2 regions of the Oerskovia sp. Root22 genome follow, and region 2 is predicted to be linked to the other one. Evidence: predicted binding sites of a transcription regulator. Region 2 holds the regulator's gene; the other holds the start of a gene.

Region 1 (9,139 bases), on a different contig from region 2:
GCTGCTCGACTCGCACCGCCTCGACATCACGGGCCCCACCCACTGGTCGGGCGCCGAGGTCAGCTGCCCGCCCGCGCTGCGCCCCGCGGTCGTGATCCTGCTCGGGATGCTCGCCGCGAAGGGCACCTCGGTGCTCCGCAACGTCGACATCATCTCGCGCGGCTACGAGCAGCTCCAGGAGCGCCTCATCGAGCTGGGCGCACGGATCGAGACGTTCCGCGACTGACCGCCTCTGCATGCCGGAACGGGCGTGACCCCCACCAGGGGTCACGCCCGTTCTGACGTCAGGGAGGAGCGGGTCAGCGTCCCGTGTAGTTGGGCGCCTCGACCGTCATCTGGATGTCGTGCGGGTGCGACTCCTTGAGCCCGGCCGGCGTGATGCGCACGAACTTGCCGCGCTCCTGGAGCTGGGGGATGGTGTGCGCGCCGACGTAGAACATCGACTGGTGCAGGCCACCGACCAGCTGGTGGGCGACCGCACCGAGCGGGCCGCGGTAGGGCACCTGGCCCTCGATGCCCTCGGGCACGATCTTGTCGTCGCTCGCGACGTCCGCCTGGAAGTAGCGGTCCTTGGAGTAGGACACCTTCTTGCCACGCGAGGCCATGGCGCCGATCGAGCCCATGCCGCGGTAGAGCTTGTACTGCTTGCCGTTGACGAACACGAGGTCGCCGGGGCTCTCGTCACAGCCCGCGAGGAGCGAGCCCAGCATGACCGTGTCGGCTCCGGCGACGAGCGCCTTGGCGATGTCGCCCGAGTACTGCAGGCCGCCGTCCCCGATGACCGGGACGCCGGCCGGGCGGCACGCGAGCGAGGCCTCGTAGATCGCGGTGACCTGCGGGACGCCGACGCCCGCGACGACGCGGGTCGTGCAGATCGAGCCCGGCCCGACGCCGACCTTCACGCCGTCCGCGCCCGCGTCGACGAGCGCCTGCGCGCCTGCGCGCGTCGCGACGTTGCCGCCGATGATCTGGACGTCCTTGAACGCCGGGTCCGCCTTGAGCTTGCGGATCATGTCGAGCAGGAGGCGGGCGTGCCCGTTGGCCGTGTCCGCGACGAGGACGTCGACGCCGGCCTCGGCGAGCGCCGTCGCGCGCGTCCAGGCGTCACCGAAGAAGCCGATCGCGGCACCGACGCGCAGACGACCCTCGTCGTCCTTGGTCGCGCCCGGGTACTGCTCGGTCTTGACGAAGTCCTTGACCGTGATGAGCCCGCCCAGGCGGCCCTCTGCGTCGATGAGGGGGAGCTTCTCGATCTTGTGCTTGGCCAGCAGCGCTGCGGCGTCGTCGCGCGCGATGCCGATCGGGGCCGTCACGAGGGGCATGGGCGTCATGATCTCGAAGACGCGACGCTCCGCGAAGTCCGCGGGGTTGACGAAGCGCAGGTCCCTGTTCGTGATGATGCCCAGGAGCTTGCCGGTCTCGTCGACCACGGGCAGCCCCGAGACGCGGTACTGACCGCACAGGGCGTCGAGCTCGGAGAGCGTGGCCTCCGGGCCGACCGTGACCGGGTCGGTGATCATGCCGGACTCCGACCGCTTGACGAGGTCGACCTCCTTGGCCTGCGCCTCGATCGACAGGTTGCGGTGGATGATCCCGATCCCGCCCTGGCGTGCCATCGCGATCGCCATGCGCGACTCGGTGACCGTGTCCATCGCGGCCGAGAGCAGCGGCGAGGACATGGAGATCTCGCGCGTCAGCCGCGCGGTCGTATCGACCTCGCTCGGGATGACGTCCGTCTCGTTCGGGAGCAGGAGGACGTCGTCGTACGTCAGTCCGGTGAATCCGAAGGGGTCGTGTGCGGGGGCTGCGAGAGAGTCGGTCACATCAAGATTCTACGCCGAGGGCCTCTGACATATTCCCGGCCGTCCCGCCACCGGACGGCCGGGAGGCCTGCCTCCGGTGCGCACGTGCCACGCGTCACCGGACGACGGCGAGCGCCTCGTGGAGGAGCCCCGTGAAGCTGCGCACCCGTTGGACGGTCGCGGCGAGGGGCAGATCCGTCGCCGCCTCGTCGTTCTGGAGCCCGACGAAGATGGGCAGGTCGGGGTTCGCCTCGTGCACCGTCCGCACGACGTCGAGGTCCGGCCGGGGCTGGGTCGTCACGACCGCGACCGCCGCAGGACGCACCATGGCGACGAGCTCGAGCGAGCGGTGCATGGTGGCCGACCCGGTCACGATGCGGGCCATCGCTCCCTGGGCCCCCAGGGCAGCGGCGAGCGCGTGGGCCGCGAGCGGCACCTGCTCCCCCGGCGCCGCGAAGATGAGGACGATGCGCCGCATCCTGCTCGGGTGGTTGGGCGGAGGTCCGCCGCCCGCGACGAGGGCGGCCTCGGACTGCTGGGTGTACTCGCGCAGCGCGGCCAGGGTCGCGTTGCTGAAGACGACCTCCGGCATCTCTCCCGGGGAGGCGAGGAACGTGCGCTCGGCGATGCGATGGAGGGCCGGCTCCACGAGGCTCGACCACCACTGACCGGGATCGGTGCCGGGTGCGATGCGCAGGAGCCTGTCGCACCGCTTCTGGTCGAACGAGATCGCGGCGTCGACCACGTCGGACACGCCCGCGGCGCGGATCGCGCCGACGCGCACCGGTTCGTCGTCCGCACCGCGAGGGACCGCGCGCAGGAGGCGCAGGCCCCCACCGGGCGTCTCGCCCGACGGTTCGCCCTCGGTCCCGGCCTCGGCGGAGTCGTCGTCGGCGGCGGTGGGCTGCTCGACCGGGCTGCTCTCGAGCGCGAGCTCTGCCTCGTCGGCGTCGAGCGCTGCGCGCGCGGCGTCGACGGGCGCGACCCCCTCGAGCGTGAGGCGACGCATGATGACGAGGCGCGCGACGTCGTCGGCGGTGTATCTCCGGTGCGAACCGGCAGTGTGCTCGGAGGGACCCAGACCGTAGCGACGGTCCCAGGTACGCAGGGTGGCGGGGGCGACGCCCAGCCTCTTGGCGACGGCTGCGACAGCGAGTGCAGGAACCTCGGTCACCTTCCGTCGGGGCCCGCCGGAGGTCGGGGCGGACCGGAGTGAAGTCATGCACCGATTCTGCCGACCGGCTCACCCCCTCGCCACTTCGGGCGCGGCGTGTCTCGGTCCGCGAGCCCGGTGTGTCCTGTCACACAGTGGACAACGCCGTAGTTCGCGCCAGGTTCACCGTGAATCGGTGCACACAGAGGCAAAGCCGGTCAGAAACTCATCCACCCCTGCTACTTGAACAACTTCTGCAACGCTTGTAGGTTGTTCGACATGACAGAGATCTCGAGGCTCCCCGGACCGGTGATGGAACTGTGGGAATGGCAGTACCAGGGCTCGTGCCGCGACGCGGACGACACCCTCTTCTTCCACCCGGAGGGCGAGCGAGGCTCCACCCGACGACGCCGCGCGGAAGCAGCCAAGGCCATCTGCGCCTCGTGCCCCGTGCTGATGCAGTGCCGCGAGCAGTCGCTCAAGGTCCGCGAGCCGTACGGCGTGTGGGGCGGCCTCAGCGAGGACGAGCGCTCCGCGATCCTGGCCGGGGTCTCGAAGACCGCCTGACCTGCCGCCTGGCCCCGGGCGCGACCTGCGCGTCGCCACGCCCCCGTCGGCCCGCACCACGACCAGCTTCACCACGACCTGCACCACTCCGAGGACCCAGCAGACCCCTGACATGACGAAGGGCCCCGCAACCGAGGTTGCGGGGCCCTTCGTGCTGGCAGCTGCCAGCCGTCAGCCGATGATCAGGCGACGACCACGGCGAGGATGTCGCGCGCGGAGAGCACCAGGTACTCCTGGCCCCCGTACTTGACCTCGGTGCCGCCGTACTTGCTGTAGATGACCTTGTCGCCGACGACGACGTCCAGGGGGACGCGGTTGCCGTTGTCGTCGATACGACCCGGACCAACGGCCAGGACCTCGCCCTCCTGGGGCTTCTCCTTGGCGGTGTCCGGAATGACCAGGCCGGATGCGGTCGTGGTCTCGGCCTCGAGGGCCTTCACGACGATCCGGTCCTCGAGCGGCTTGATGGGGACCGACACGTCGGACCTCCCCTTTCGCTATGAGAACTGCAACGGATGAGTGTCGAGCGCTGCCTGCCGTCCGTCGTCGCGGGTGCCGGACCGGCGGGTGTCGCTCTGGTGTTCGTCCACGCCCGAGGGCCTGAACGTCCTACGCACAATCTAGGTCCGCATTAGCACTCGGTCAAGGCGAGTGCCAACGCGTGCCGGGCGTGGAAAGATCGACGCATGGACGCGTCGGCACTGACCAAGCTGCTCAGCCCCACGGGGTGGGCGCTCCTCAACGCGCTCCCCCCGTACGACGAGCGGCAGGCCATGGTGCTCGCGACCGGCCTGCGGGCCAAGGGGGTCGACCCGGAGCTCGCCGCGGCGGCTCTCACCCAGTCGCGCCTGCGCGCCAAGGCGCACCTGAAGTTCGACACGTTCGCCGACGGCATGCTCTTCACCCAGGACGGCCTCGAGCAGGCCACGCGGCTCGTGGTCGCCGCGCGCCACGCGCAGCGGTACCACGCGGCCGGGGTGACCAAGGTCGCCGACCTGACGTGCGGCATCGGTGCGGACTCCATGACGTTCGCCGGGACCGGTCTGCGCGTGCTCGCGACGGACATCGACGAGGTCACGGCGTCGATCGCCACGGTCAACCTGCGCCACTTCCCCGAGGCGGAGGTCCGTCACGCGGACGGCCTGAGCATCGACCTGGCCACCGAAGGCGTCGACGGTGTGTTCGCCGACCCCGCGCGCCGCACCCGCTCGGGCACCCGGATCTTCGACCCGCGCTCGTACGCTCCCCCGCTCGACGACGTCTGGGCCCTGCGCTCGGTCGTGCCCGCGGTCGGCATCAAGGTCGGCCCCGGCATCCCGCACGCGGGCCTGCCGACCGACGCCGAGACGCAGTGGGTCTCGGTCGACGGCGACGTGGTCGAGGCCGCGCTGTGGTTCGGCCCGCTCGCCCCCGAGGGGCCCGGGCGCACCGCGCTGGTCCTGCGGACCGTCACGGACGACGACGGCACGCGCCGCACCACGTCGCGCACCCTGCGCCACTCCCAGGGTGACGACGAGCTCGTCCCCGACGTGGGCGCCGTCGGGCACTACCTGTACGAGCCCGACGGCGCGATCATCCGCGCCGGGCTCGTCGCCCAGGCCGCAGCGGAGCTGGGCGGGCGCCTGCTCGACCGGACCATCGCCTACGTGACCACGGACTCCCCCGCTCCGCGCGCGGCGGTCGGCAGCGCCGACAGTGCTGATCTCGCGACCGGGTACCGCGTCCTGGACGTCATGCCCTTCAGCCTCAAGAAGCTCAAGGCCTACCTGCGCGAGCGTGGCGTGGGACGCCTGACCATCAAGAAGCGGGGCACGGCCGTCGTGCCCGAACAGCTCCGCAAGCAGCTCGACCTCCGCGGCACCGCGGAGGCGACCGTCGTCCTCACCCGGATCGCCGGCTCGCAGCAGGTCCTGGTCGTCGAACCGTTGATCCGGCCCGACGGCACGAACATCCTCGACTCCCCCACGCCTCCTGAAAGGGGCTGATCGGTGCACCTTCCCTTCGCCCGGTCCGAGCGTTCGTCCGTCGGCATCGAGTGGGAGCTCGCGCTCGTCGACAAGGACTCGGGCGACCTGCGCCAGGTCGCCCAGACCGTGCTCGACGCCGTCGAGCCCACCGACGGCTCGCAGCACCCGCACATCCGCCAGGAGCTGCTGCTCAACACGGTCGAGGTCGTGAGCGGCGTGTGCCGCACGGTCGGCGACGCCGGCCGCGACCTCGAGGCCGCGATCGAGGAGATCCGCGTCCTGACCGACCCGCTGCGCGTCGAGCTCATGAGCGCGGGCACGCACCCGTTCGCGCGCTGGGCCCAGCAGAAGGTCACCGACAAGCAGCGCTACGCGACCCTCATCGACCGCACCCAGTGGTGGGGCCGCCAGATGCTCATCTACGGCGTGCACGTGCACGTCGGGATCGAGGACCGCAGCAAGGTGCTGCCCATCTCGCGAGCCATGCTCGGGTACTTCGCGCACCTGCAGTCGCTCTCGGCCTCGTCGCCGTTCTGGGGCGGCAAGGACACGGGCTACGCATCGAACCGCGCGCTCATGTTCCAGCAGCTGCCGACGGCCGGCCTGGGCTTCCAGTTCGAGACCTGGGAGCAGCTCGAGGGCTACGTCGGGGACATGATCCACACGGGCGTGATCGACCAGTTCGACGAGGTCCGCTGGGACCTGCGCCCGTCGCCGCGGTTCGGGACGCTCGAGACCCGCATCTGCGACGGCGCGACCAACCTCACCGAGGTCCTCGCGCTCGCGGCGCTCAACCACTGCCTGGTCGAGCACCTCTCGACGCTGCTCGACCAGGGCAAGGAGCTCCCGACCATCCCGGCCTGGTTCGCCCAGGAGAACAAGTGGCGCTCGGCCCGGTACGGGATGGACGCCATCATCATCCTCGACCGGGCGGGCAACGAGGAGCTCGTGACCGAGGCCGTGGCCAAGCTGCTCGTCGAGCTCGAGCCCGTCGCGGCCCGGCTCGGCTGTCTCCAGGAGCTCGACGACGTCCGCGTGATCCTGCGCCGTGGCGCGTCGTACCAGCGGCAGCGTGCGGTGGCGCGGCGCAACGGCGGCGAGCTGGACGCCGTGGTGCGCGCGCTCGTCGCGGAGATGCGGGCGGGTCGCCCGCTGTAGCCGCGACGTGCCCGACGCCGGAGCGCACCTCGGGTGCGCCCGGTCAGTAGTCCGTGATCGTGACCCCGCGTGCCGCAGCCTGCTCGGCGAGCCAGTCCTCGGACCAGTCGGGGGCCGTGCACGGCGACGACGAGCTGTCCGCGACCTCCTGCGAGTAGCCGCCCCAGGACAGGACGCGGCAGGTCGCGTCCGACTCGACGACCGTCTTCCAGTCCTCGTCGTCCCGCAGTCCTGCGTCGCCCGCGGACTGGACGACGTCGAACCGGTGCCACCACTGCATGAGGTGCGAGAGCTCGTGCGCGAGCACGAACTCCTTCGCCGCGGCGCTCGCCTCGGGTCCCCAGTACATGAACAGGGTCGTCGGGTAGTCGGGGTCGTAGCACCCCGCGACGCCCGACTCGCGCATGTCGCGCTCGACGATCCAGTCCATGCCGCAGTTGTACGTGCTGTCGTCGGTGAACACCACACGCAGGCCCTCGTTGGCCGCGTTGAGGTCGACGAGCCATCGCGTCGGGTCGGGCTGACCGGGCGCGAAGGGGGTACCGGGGGAAGCCGTGAGCAGGTCGTCCGGCACGGGCAGCGCGTACTCGCCCTGCTTCCATCGTTCCTCCATGCCCGCGCCGGGTGGGAGGTCCGTCCCGTCCGCGGTGAGGTCGCCCGGAGCCGGGTCGACGTCGCCCGTCGCGGGGACCTGGTCCGTGGCGGGCTCCGGGACCGGCTCGGGCGCGACCCAGCCGTCGATCGCCGGGACGGTCGGCGCGGGGTTGTCGAACACCTCGGCGAGGCCCTGCTGCGCGGACCGCACCACGCCGAGGACCATGCCGATCAGCACCAGGACACCGACGATCGCGACGAAGGTTCCGACGAGCGCGGGCCCTCGGCGGCGCGGGGGCTGCGGCGCGCCGGGGGCAGGGTATCCCGGGGGTGCAGCAGGGGCCGGGGGCCCGTGGTGACCGGCTGTGCCCCAGGCCGGGCCGGCGGCCGACGACGGCCCCGGTGCAGGTGCCAGCCCGGTCGGTGCCACCGCAGGGGGCGTCGGGTGCGCTGCCCAGCCGGCTCGCGCGGACTCCTGGGCGGCGAGCGTGCGGTGCACCGCGAACCAGTGCGCCGACGCTGCCAGGGCGTGCTGCTGGGCCGGCCCGGCCTGGGTGCGTGCGTACGCGTGCCACGCCTGCGCGCTCTGCCACGCAGCGGCGGCGCTGCCGGGCGTCGCGGGCACCGACCCCGACGGCGGGCCCGGGTACGCCGGTCCTGCCGGGCCGGGTCGGGCGGGGTCCATGAGCCCTCCGTACTGCCCCCGCGGCGGTCGCGTCGGCCAGGTGGCACGGTATCAAGTCCACCCGCGCGCCCCGCCCGAGGGTCCGAACAATTGGGTGGCGGTGGCTGAGAGCATGGGCGCATGGATCCCGCGGACTTCTACACCGGACTCGTCGTCGAGCTCTACTCGCCCCTGAAGTCGGGTCATGAGGACCCCGAGCGCTACGCGCGCTTCGTCCTGGACTCGGGCGAGCCGGCCCTCGAGCTCGGGTGCGGGGACGGGGACCCGCTCCTCGCGCTGCGCGCGCTCGACCTCGACGTCGAGGGCGTCGACTCGTCGGCCGACATGCTCGCGCGGTGCCGCGAGCTCGCGGCCCGGGAAGGGATCGACGTCGTGGTGCACCACCAGCGCATGGAGCAGCTCGACCTCGACCGGAGCTTCCGCTCGATCTTCCTCGCGGGCCCCACGTTCAACCTGCTGCCGGACGACGACACCGCCCTCGCCGCGCTGCGCCGCATCCGGACCCACCTGACCCTCGACGGCACCGCGATCGTCCCGCTCTTCGTCCCGTCGCCGACACCGACCGAGCAGCTCGGCCTGGCGCGCGGGACGACGCGCGACGACGGCGCGGTCCTGCGCGTCGGGGTCATCTCCGAGGAGCGCGACGAGGAGACCCGGGTCCAGCGCAGCACGCTGCGCTACGAGCGGGTCCTGGACGGGCTGAGCACGGTCGACGAGCGCGTGTGGACCATCCACTGGTACACCCGCGACGGCTTCCGGGAGCTGGCCCGGGCAGCCGGTCTCGAGGTCGTCGACGTCCAGGACGACGAGGGCCGCCCGGCCGCGCACGACGCGAGCGACGTCACGTTCGTGCTGCGCGCCGCGCGCTGACGCGGCGTCGCGCGCGGTTCAGACCGTGACGGTCGTCGGGGCAGATCAGACCGTGACGGTCGTCAGGGGCATGGAGGAGTCGACAGGGATGTCGAGCCCCGACGGCGCGACGCCCGCCCGCACCACGGCCGAGCCGAGCGCGGCGATCATGGCGCCGTTGTCGGTGCAGTAGCGGATGGGCGGGATGCGCAGGTCGATCCCCGCCTCGGCGCAGCGCTTCGCGGCCATGTCGCGCAGCTGCGAGTTGGCGCTGAACCCGCCCCCGACCACGAGCGTCTCGACGCCGTGCCGCTGGCAGGCCGCGATGGTCTTGGCCGTGAGCACGTCCGCGACGGCCTCGGCG
Region 2 (9,139 bases):
TCCTGGCCTTCTGGCACCTGCGGACCGGGCGCCCGACGCTCGTGCGCGAGTCCCCGCGGACGTCGACCACGCGCGGCGCGGCGTTCGTGCTCGGTGCGGGGACCGTGGGCGCGGTCGTGCTGGTGCTCGCGATGGTCGGGATGCCGTGGGACGCAGCGGTGACCTACCGAGGCGGGCTCTTCGTCGTGTCGCTGGCCACCGCCGGGGTCGTCAACCTCGTCCTGCACGCCCCTCGGCTCGGCAGGGTGCTCGACAGGGGCCCCGCGGGCTGGATCGGCGCCCGGTCCTACGGGCTCTACCTGTGGCACTGGCCCGTGCTCGTCCTGGTCGCCTCGATCGCGGGCGGCGGTGGCCTGTATGCGACCCCCGGTCCGTGGGTCGCGCTGATCGCGACGGCCGTGACCGTGGCCGCCGCGGCACTGTCCTACCGGTTCGTCGAACGGCCGGTCATGGGACGAGGGTTCGGCGGCTACGTCCGCACGGTCGTCGCGTGGGCCCGGCGGGGTGCCGCGGGGCGGAACCCGCTGCCCGTGCACGGGTGGGTCACGCTCGCGGCGTCGTTGCTCGTCGTGGGGCTGGCCGTCACGGGGTTCGTGCGGGCCCCGGCCGTCTCCTCGGTCGAGTCGCAGATCCTCGCAGGGCAGGAGGTGGCGGCGGGGACGCAGCAGCCGGGTGGAGCGGCGGTCGAGGAGACGCCGGTCCCCGAAGCGGCCCCGGAGCCCGCGCCCCCGGACCCGGCGGTCCAGGAACCCGCGGCGCCAGCCGCGGTCCCAGGGCCCCCACCGGGCGACCAGGTCACGATCATCGGCGACTCGGTCACCCTCGCGAGCGCACCGGCGCTCGCGGCTGCACTGCCCGGGGTGCTCATCGACGGCGCGGTCTCCCGGCAGATGAAGGACGCCGGTGGGCTCGTGGACACGGTCCGGGCGGCCGGGAACCTGCGGCCCTACGTCGTGGTCTCGCTGGGCACGAACAGCACGGTCGACGCCGCGATGATGGACCGGGTCCTCGCGACGATCGGACCGGACCACACCGTGGTGCTCGTGACGGGGTACGCCGACAGGTCCTGGGTGCCCGTCGCCAACGCCGAGATGATCGGGGCCTCCCAGCGGTTCGGCAACGTCGTCGTCGCTGACTGGAGCGCGGCGATCGCGGCTCAGCCGACGCTCCTGGGGCCCGACGGCGTGCACCCGGCAGGGGAGGGGACCGCGCTCTACGCGAGCGTGGTCGCGGCCGGCCTCGCGCAGGCGGTCGCGCTCCGCGGCTGACCCTGCTGGCTCTGCGCAGCCCTGGTTCGCGCTGTCCGGACCGGTTACCTGCGGTGCGCGTGGGGGACACCCCGGGAGAACAGGTGCTCACGTCGCAGGTCCTCGACGTCACCCGCTGCTCCTGTGGCGGGAAACGTCCCGAAGCGTCATCGTTGATAGCGATCTGTGAAATGTTCGATCGTCACAGTCTGTTCACAGTGTGGCTTGCCGCACCCCGACGACCGAGGGATCCCGATGAGCGACAACACCGCAGGCGGGCCGCCGCCGGACGAGAACGAGCCCACGCCGCAGAACCCGTACGCGAGCACGCCCGACCCGGACGCCGCGCCGCCTCCCTCCGAGCCCGTGCAGCCCGTCACGCCTCCGGTGACCCCGCCCGCACAGCCCACGCCGCCGACCGCACCGCCGGTCACGCCCCCGACAGCACCGCCCGTCGCCCCGCCCCCGTACGGGGCGCCGACCCCGCCCCCGGCCGCACCGCCCTACGGCGCACCGGCCGGAGGCCAGCCGCCCGTCGCTCCGCCCGCCGGCGGTGGCGGCTACCCGCCCCCCGGCGGTGGCGGCTACCCACCCCCCGGCGGTGGTGGCTATCCGCCCCCGGGTGGCGGCTTCCCGCCTGCCGGGGGTGCGTACCCCCCTCCCGGCGGTGCGTACCCGCCTCCGGGGCAGCCCGCCTACGCGGGCGCCGCGCCCTTCGCGGTCGGTGACGCGATCGGATTCGGATGGAAGAAGTTCTGGGCGAACCCCTGGCCGTGGGTCCTCGCAGCGCTGATCTTCCTGCTGATCAACACGCTCTTCAGCTGGCTCACCGGCGGCTTCGAGCAGTTCTCGGACTATCGCACCGACGGGTTCACCGACACCAACATGTTCGAGGCCGTCGGGCTGAGTGTCGGCAGCGTGGTGCTGTCGATCATCGGCGCGATCATCGGTTACCTCATCACCGCCTTCTTCACCCGCGGGGCCCTCGACGAGTCGCAGGGGCGCAAGCCCGACGTCGCGGCGTTCTTCGGGATCGGCAACGTGGTGAACGTCATCCTCGCGGCCTTCCTGGTCGGCATCATGGCAGCCGTCGGCACGATCCTCTGCGTCCTGCCCGGCCTGGCGGTCCTGCTCTTCTCGGCCTTCGTCTACTACTTCACGCTCGACAAGGAGCAGGACGCGATCACCGCGATCAAGTCGAGCTGGTCGCTCGTCGCGAAGAACTTCGGGTCGGTCTTCCTGCTGCTCCTCGCGCTCTTCGGCATCAACATCGTCGGGGCCCTCCTGTGCGGGATCGGCCTGCTGGTCACGCTCCCGCTGTCCTACATCGCGGTGGCCTACGCCTACCGCCGTCTGATCGGCGAGCAGCCGGTCTGACCGGAACAGCAGACCAAGGTCACCGGGCCCCGGTGCCGCTCTCGTGGAGCGGCGCCGGGGCCCGGCGCCATGTCGGGCGAGGTCGTGGGCGGGACCGGTGCGCCCAGCCCCCGGGCAGGGTGGCCCCGGGCGATCGCGACCGGCTAGCGTGAGGCGCCCGGTCCGTCACGAAGGGTCCGGTTCGACCGCAGAGAGGCCACGATGAGCGACCAGCACTCCTCCGACCAGGTTCCGGACTACGGGCAGTACGTCCCGCCGGCCGGCCAGGGCGGCGCCCCCGGCCCCCAGGGACATCCGGGCCAGAACGGCTATCCCGGTCAGCCCGGCGGCTACGGGCCGTCCGCCGGCCAGCAGCCGGGACAGCAGGGGCAGTACCCGCCGCCCGGACAGTTCGGGCAGTACCCGCCGCAGGGCCAGCCGGGACCGGCCCAGCCCCTCTCGCCGGCGGACACCAAGACGTGGGCCAGCCTGTCGCACCTCCTGGGCGGCATCCTCGGCTTCCTCGCGCCCCTCGTGATCTGGCTGGTCTTCCGTGAGCGCAGCTACGTCGTGGACGGCGAGGCCAAGAAGGCCCTCAACTTCCAGATCCTCGTGGCGATCGTGCTGGTCGGCGCGAACCTCGTGCTCCCCGGCTTCCTCGAGGGCCTCGTGATCTTCGGCGTGTGGGTCACGTCGCTCGTGTTCGGCGTCCTGAACTTCCAGGCCGTCGGCAAGGGCCAGGCGACCAGCTACCCGGTCGACGTGAGGATCGTGAAGTAGCTCAGTCGACCGTCACGAAGTCGATGAGCTCCTCGACCCGGCCCAGCAGGGACGGCTCGAGGTCGGCGTAGGTCCGCACGGTGCCGAGGATGCGCTGCCAGCCCCGGGCGACGTCGGCCTGCTCGGCCGCGGGCCACCCGAGCTCGCGCAGGATCCCGCGCTTCCACTCGGTACCGCGCTCGATCACGGGCCAGGTGGTCAGGCCGACGCGCTCGGGGCGCACGGCCTGCCACACGTCCACGTAGGGGTGGCCCAGCACCTTGACGGTGCCGGGGCGCACGCCTCGCAGCGCCTCGGCGACCAGGCGCGTCTCCTTGCTGCCCGGGACCAGGTGGTCGACCAGCACGCCCACCTTGCGCTCCGCCGTCGGGCTGAAGTCCTTGAGAGCTTCCGCGAGGTTGTCCACGCCGTCGAGGAGCTCGACCACGACGCCCTCGATGCGCAGGTCGTCGCCCCAGACCTTCTCGACGAGCTCGGCGTCGTGCTTGCCCTCGACCCAGATGCGCGAACCGCGGGCGACGCGGGCGCGGACGTCGGCGACCGCGCGCGAGCCCGACGCGGTGCGCGTGGGCGCGGCGGGGGCGCGCGAGGTCACGGGTGCCGTCAGCTCGACGGGCTCGCCGTCGACCCAGAAGCCGGGGCCCAGGGGGAAGGTGCGTGTCCGTCCCGCACGGTCCTCGAGGACGACGATGTGCATGCCGCCCGACTTCTCGACCCGTACCACCGCGCCGACCCAGCCGGTCTCGACGTCCTCGACGACGAGGCCGCGCTCGGCGGGCTGCGGACGCGAGACGGGGCGCCTGCGGTGGGGGACCGGGGCGGGGGTCGCGCTGGACAGGACGTCGGCACCGTAGCGATCGAAGCTCACCCGACTCACCCTAGGCGCTGGTCGGCCCCGGGCCCGGAAGGGGCGCGCGGCGACCCGTGAACCGCCGCACGGCTCGCCGGGTGCCGTGGCGCGGGCCGTGGTACGACTGGCCGGTGAGCACTTCGAGCGGTCAGGCCGCGCCCGACCCCCAGCGATGGCGCGTCCTGGGGCTGTGTCTCGCGGTCGGCTTCATCACCATGCTCGACGTGTCGATCGTCAACGTCGCGCTCCCGTCGATCGAGAAGGCGCTCGACGCGGGCCCCACCGAGCTGCAGCTCATCGTCGCGGGCTACACCCTCGCGTTCGGTCTGGCCCTCGTCCCCGCGGGTCGCCTGGGCGACGCGGGCGGGCGTCGCACGCTGTTCATCGTCGGGCTCGTGGGCTTCGCGCTCACGAGCCTCGCAGCGGGCCTGGCGCCGAGCGACGAGTGGCTCGCGATCGCGAGGCTCCTGCAGGGGGCGAGCGCGGGACTGCTCAACCCGCAGGTCATCGGGCTCATCCAGCAGATGTTCTCGGGGTACGAGCGAGGCAAGGCGTTCGGCATGTTCGGCGCCACGATCGGCGTATCCACGGCCCTCGGGCCTCTCCTCGGCGGGTTGATCCTCCAGGTCGCGGGCGAGGAGAACGGGTGGCGGTGGATCTTCGGGATCAACGTCCCGATCATCGCGGTCGTCCTGCCGCTCGCGATCCGCTTCCTGCCCGCGTCGACGCGCAAGGCCGGCCCGCGCAAGCTCGATCCCGTGGGCCTGGTCCTCATCGCGGTCGCGACGGTCGCGGTCATGCTCCCGTTCGTCACGACGTCGGGCCAGGACGACGACCCGGGTCGCTGGTGGTGGCTCGCGGTCGGGGCGGCCGCGGTGGCAGCGACGGTGCTCTGGGAGCGGCGCTACCAGCGCACCACGGGTGCCCCCGTCCTGGACCCGCGGGTCCTGTCGCTCACGTCGTTCCGCAACGGCACGCTGCTGGGGATCACGTACTTCGCGGGCTTCACGGGGATCTTCCTCGTCGCGACGCTCTACCTGCAGAACGACCTGCACTTCACGCCCCTGCACGCGGGGCTCATCGGCATGCCGTTCGCGATCGCGTCGGGCGTCGCGTCGTGGCTCGCGGGGCGCGGCGTCGCACGCTGGGGTCGGCCGCTCGTGGTGGCCGGGCTGGTCGTGGTGCTCGTGGGGCTCGCGGGCGTGATCCTCGCGATCCGTGTCACGGGCGACGACGTGTCGGCCGGAGGGTGGGCCATCGCCCTGACCATGATGGTCGCGGGGATCGGGAGCGGCACCGTCATTTCGCCCAACCAGACGCTGACCCTCGCACGGGTGCCGGTCGAGCTCGCGGGGGTCGCGGGGAGCATGCTCCAGCTCGGGCAGCGCGTGGGCTCGGCCATGGGCATCGCGGTGGTCCTCTCGACGTACTACTCGCTCAAGGCGGGCGGCTCGACGGGTGCGGTCGCCGCGAGCACCGCGATGCTCATCACGGTCGCGCTGGTCGCGGTCTCGCTCGTGGTCGCGGTCGTGGACCTGCGGGCGCGCCACGCGCAGGGCGCGCCTGAGGGCAAGGTGCCGTCCGCGACGTGAGCTCCGCCGTCGGGCAGGGCACGGCGTGCGCCGCGCGGTGCTGCCGGGCGAACGCACGAGGCCCGACGGCGGAGCGTGCGTGGTGTGGTCGGGTGCAGCACGCCCTCGCCGGGGACCCTTCCCGCAGACCGTGTGAGGAGGATGTGCACGGCGCCCGCCGGCCTCCCGCGACCGCGTAGAATTAGCACTCGACGGTAGAGAGTGCGAACGCGCGACGATCGGCAGGAGGTGGACATGAGCGAGGAACGACGGCTCGATGTGCTGCGTGCGATCGTCGAGGACTACGTCCTCACCAGGGAACCGGTGGGGTCGCGGGTCCTCGCCGAGCGGCACCGCCTGGGCGTGTCCCCGGCCACGATCCGCAACGACATGGCCGCCCTCGAGGAGGACGGCTACATCGCCCAGCCGCACACGTCGGCCGGACGCATCCCCACGGACAAGGGCTACCGCCTGTTCGTGGACAAGCTCTCGACGGTCAAGCCCCTGTCGTCGCCCGAGCGCCGGGCGATCGAGACCTTCCTGTCGGAGGCCGTCGACCTCGACGACGTCGTGGCGCGTGCCGGGCGTCTCCTCGCCCAGCTCACTGGTCAGGTCGCCGTGGTCCAGTACCCGTCGCTGCGCCGCTCCGGGCTGCGTCACCTCGAGCTCGTGCCGGTCGGTGACCGCCGCCTGCTCGTGGTGATCATCACGGACACGGGCCGCGTCGAGCAGCGCACGCTCGAGGTCGCCGCGGCCCCGGACGAGGCGACGCTCGCCGAGCTGCGCTCGCGGCTCAACGCGGTCGCCGCGGGCAAGCGTCTCGCGGAGCTCGGGCAGGGCTTCGCCGAGGTCGCCGAGCAGTTCCGCCCCGAGCACCAGGACCTGGCCCGCTCGCTCGCGCAGCTGGTCGAGGAGACCCTCTCGGAAGAGTCCGAGGAGCGTATCGTGCTGGCCGGCACCGCGAACCTGGCCCGGGTCGGGATGCGGTTCGAGCACGCGCTGCGGCCGGTCCTCGAGGCGCTCGAGGAACAAGTCGTGCTGCTCGGGTTGTTGACCGAGATGGCCGCGGAGTCCGGGGTGAGCGTGCGGATCGGTCACGAGACGCAGCTCGAGGGCCTCGCGGAGACCTCGGTCGTGACGAGCGGATACGGTAACGAGGGCGACTCGGTCGCGCTGATCGGTTCGATCGGACCGACCCGCATGGACTATCCAGGGACGATCGCCTCGGTCCGCGCCGTGGCGCGGTACCTGTCGCGCGTCCTGACTGCATGAGCATGGTTCTTGCGCCACCGGGTGCGGTGACCGGGCCCTCGGGCCCGGTACGTGCCGCGGGGCGTTGTCGGAAGTCGCCGATCCACCGTCGGCGTGCGCTAGTAGAGAGTGACCTGTGAGCGACTACTACGAGATCCTGGGCGTGCCCCGGGACGCGAGCCAGGACCAGATCAAGAAGGCCTACCGCAAGCTGGCCCGTGAGCTGCACCCTGACGTCGCGGGCGAGGCCGCCGAGGACAAGTTCAAGGACGTGTCCCGCGCGTACGAGGTCCTGTCCAACCCGGACAAGCGCCAGCAGTACGACCTCGGTTCGGACCCGTCCGCCGCCGGTGGCGGCATGGGCGGGGGCTTCGGCTTCCAGGACATCTTCGAGACGTTCTTCGGCGGGGGACAGGCGCAGTCCGGCCCCATCCCGCGCGCCCGCCGTGGCCAGGACTCCCTGGTCCGGCTCGACATCGACCTCTCGGAGGCGACCTTCGGGGCGCGCCGCGAGCTCCAGGTGGACACCGCGGTGGTCTGCGGGACGTGCAGCGGCTCGTGCTGTCGCCCCGGCACCTCGCCGCGCACCTGTGACGTCTGCAACGGGCGCGGCACGGTCCAGCGCGTGGCTCGCTCGTTCCTCGGCCAGGTCATGACGACCGCCCCGTGCGCCGCGTGCCAGGGCTTCGGCACCGTCATCCCCGAGCCGTGCGCCGAGTGCGCGGGCGAGGGGCGCGTGCGCAGCCGCCGCACCCTGACCGTGAACGTTCCCGCGGGCGTCGACACCGGGACGCGCATCAAGCTCACGTCCCAGGGCGAGGTCGGCCCGGCCGGCGGACCCGCGGGCGACCTGTACGTCGAGATCCGCGAGCGCAACCACGAGATCTTCGTGCGCCGCGGCGACGACCTGCACTGCACGCTCCAGGTCCCCATGACCGCCGCCGCGCTCGGCACGGTCCTCGAGCTCGAGACGCTCGACGGCCCGCAGGAGATCGACCTGCGCCCCGGCACGCAGCCCGGCCAGATCGTCACGCTCAAGAACCTCGGTGTCGGGCACCTGCACACGGGTGGTCGCGGCGACCTCAACGTGCACGTCGAGGTCCAGGTGCCCACGGGGCTCGACGACGAGCAGCAGGAGCTGCTGCGCTCGCTCGCCAAGGCCCGTGGCGAGGAACGCCCGGACCCGCGCCTGTCGGCCGCGCACCCGGGGGTCTTCTCCCGTCTGCGCGACAAGCTCTCGGGGCGCTGAGGCATGAGCGCACCGGTCTTCCTCGCCGAGGCGGGCGGCTCGTCGGACGGCGCGACCGCGAGCGGCCTCGCCGGGTACCCCGCGGGCTCGCTCTACGTGCTCGACGGCGCCGAGGGGCGCCACGCGGGCGTCGTCCAGCGGCGCGGGGTCGGTGAGCACGTCGACGTCGTCGACGGCGACGGGCTGCGGCTGCGGTGCGTCATCGAGCTCGTGGAGGCTGCCCAGGTCAGCCTGCGTGTCGAGGAGGTCGTGCAGGAGCCGGCGCCCGACGTCGTCGTGACCCTCGTCCAGGCACTCGCCAAGGGCGACCGGGACGAGATGGCGATCGAGGCCGCGACCGAGGTCGGGGCCGACGCCGTCGTCCCGTGGCAGGCCGAGCGCTCGGTCGTCGTGTGGCGAGGGGACCGTGCCGCCAAGTCGCGGGCCCGCTGGCTCGCGACCGTGCGTGCCGCGACCAAGCAGGCCCGCCGTGCGCGCCTGCCGCGCGTCGACGTCGCGATCGACACGCGCGGGCTCGTCGAGCGCACGCGCGAGGTCGTCGCGTCGGGCGGCGCCGTGATCGTCCTGCACGAGGAGGCGAGCGCCCCGCTCGCCGAGGTGCCCCTGCCCGTCCCCGCGTCCGAGGACGGGTCCCGGGCGGGCCGGGCGCCCGAGGTGCTCGTCGTCGTCGGGCCGGAGGGCGGCATCTCCGACCGCGAGGTCGAGGCCCTCACCGAGGCCGGCGCGCTGACCGCGCGGCTCGGGCCGCACGTGCTGCGCACGTCGACCGCCGGACCCGTCGCGATCGCGCTGCTCGTCCAGCGGCTCGGCCGCTGGGACGGGACGCCCGCGTGAG

The links. Region 2 encodes HrcA, which represses chaperone genes, less so after heat shock. Its sites were predicted from a motif close to TTNGCACTCGNNNNNNNCGAGTGCNAA; they were not measured.
Region 1: the regulator HrcA is predicted to act here: its motif matches at 4,154-4,180, upstream of groES (co-chaperone GroES).

What each region holds. Positions count from the first base shown of each region.
Region 1 covers NZ_LMIL01000007.1:744,630-753,768, forward strand. Annotated here, with positions in the region: gene ASE15_RS08175 (UDP-N-acetylglucosamine 1-carboxyvinyltransferase) at 1-226, shown strand, start outside; gene guaB (IMP dehydrogenase) at 300-1,823, opposite strand; gene ASE15_RS08185 (MerR family transcriptional regulator) at 1,918-3,024, opposite strand; gene ASE15_RS08190 (WhiB family transcriptional regulator) at 3,235-3,522, shown strand; gene groES (co-chaperone GroES) at 3,705-4,001, opposite strand; gene ASE15_RS08200 (class I SAM-dependent methyltransferase) at 4,209-5,507, shown strand; gene ASE15_RS08205 (glutamate--cysteine ligase) at 5,511-6,647, shown strand; gene ASE15_RS08210 (hypothetical protein) at 6,691-7,926, opposite strand; gene ASE15_RS08215 (class I SAM-dependent methyltransferase) at 8,047-8,796, shown strand; gene tsaD (tRNA (adenosine(37)-N6)-threonylcarbamoyltransferase complex transferase subunit TsaD) at 8,842-9,139, opposite strand, start outside.
Region 2 covers NZ_LMIL01000009.1:231,146-240,284, forward strand. Annotated here, with positions in the region: gene ASE15_RS11510 (acyltransferase family protein) at 1-1,268, shown strand, start outside; gene ASE15_RS11515 (hypothetical protein) at 1,503-2,624, shown strand; gene ASE15_RS11520 (DUF4870 domain-containing protein) at 2,826-3,383, shown strand; gene ASE15_RS11525 (DUF3097 domain-containing protein) at 3,385-4,251, opposite strand; gene ASE15_RS11530 (MFS transporter) at 4,365-5,825, shown strand; gene hrcA (heat-inducible transcriptional repressor HrcA) at 6,060-7,076, shown strand; gene dnaJ (molecular chaperone DnaJ) at 7,192-8,304, shown strand; gene ASE15_RS11545 (16S rRNA (uracil(1498)-N(3))-methyltransferase) at 8,308-9,138, shown strand.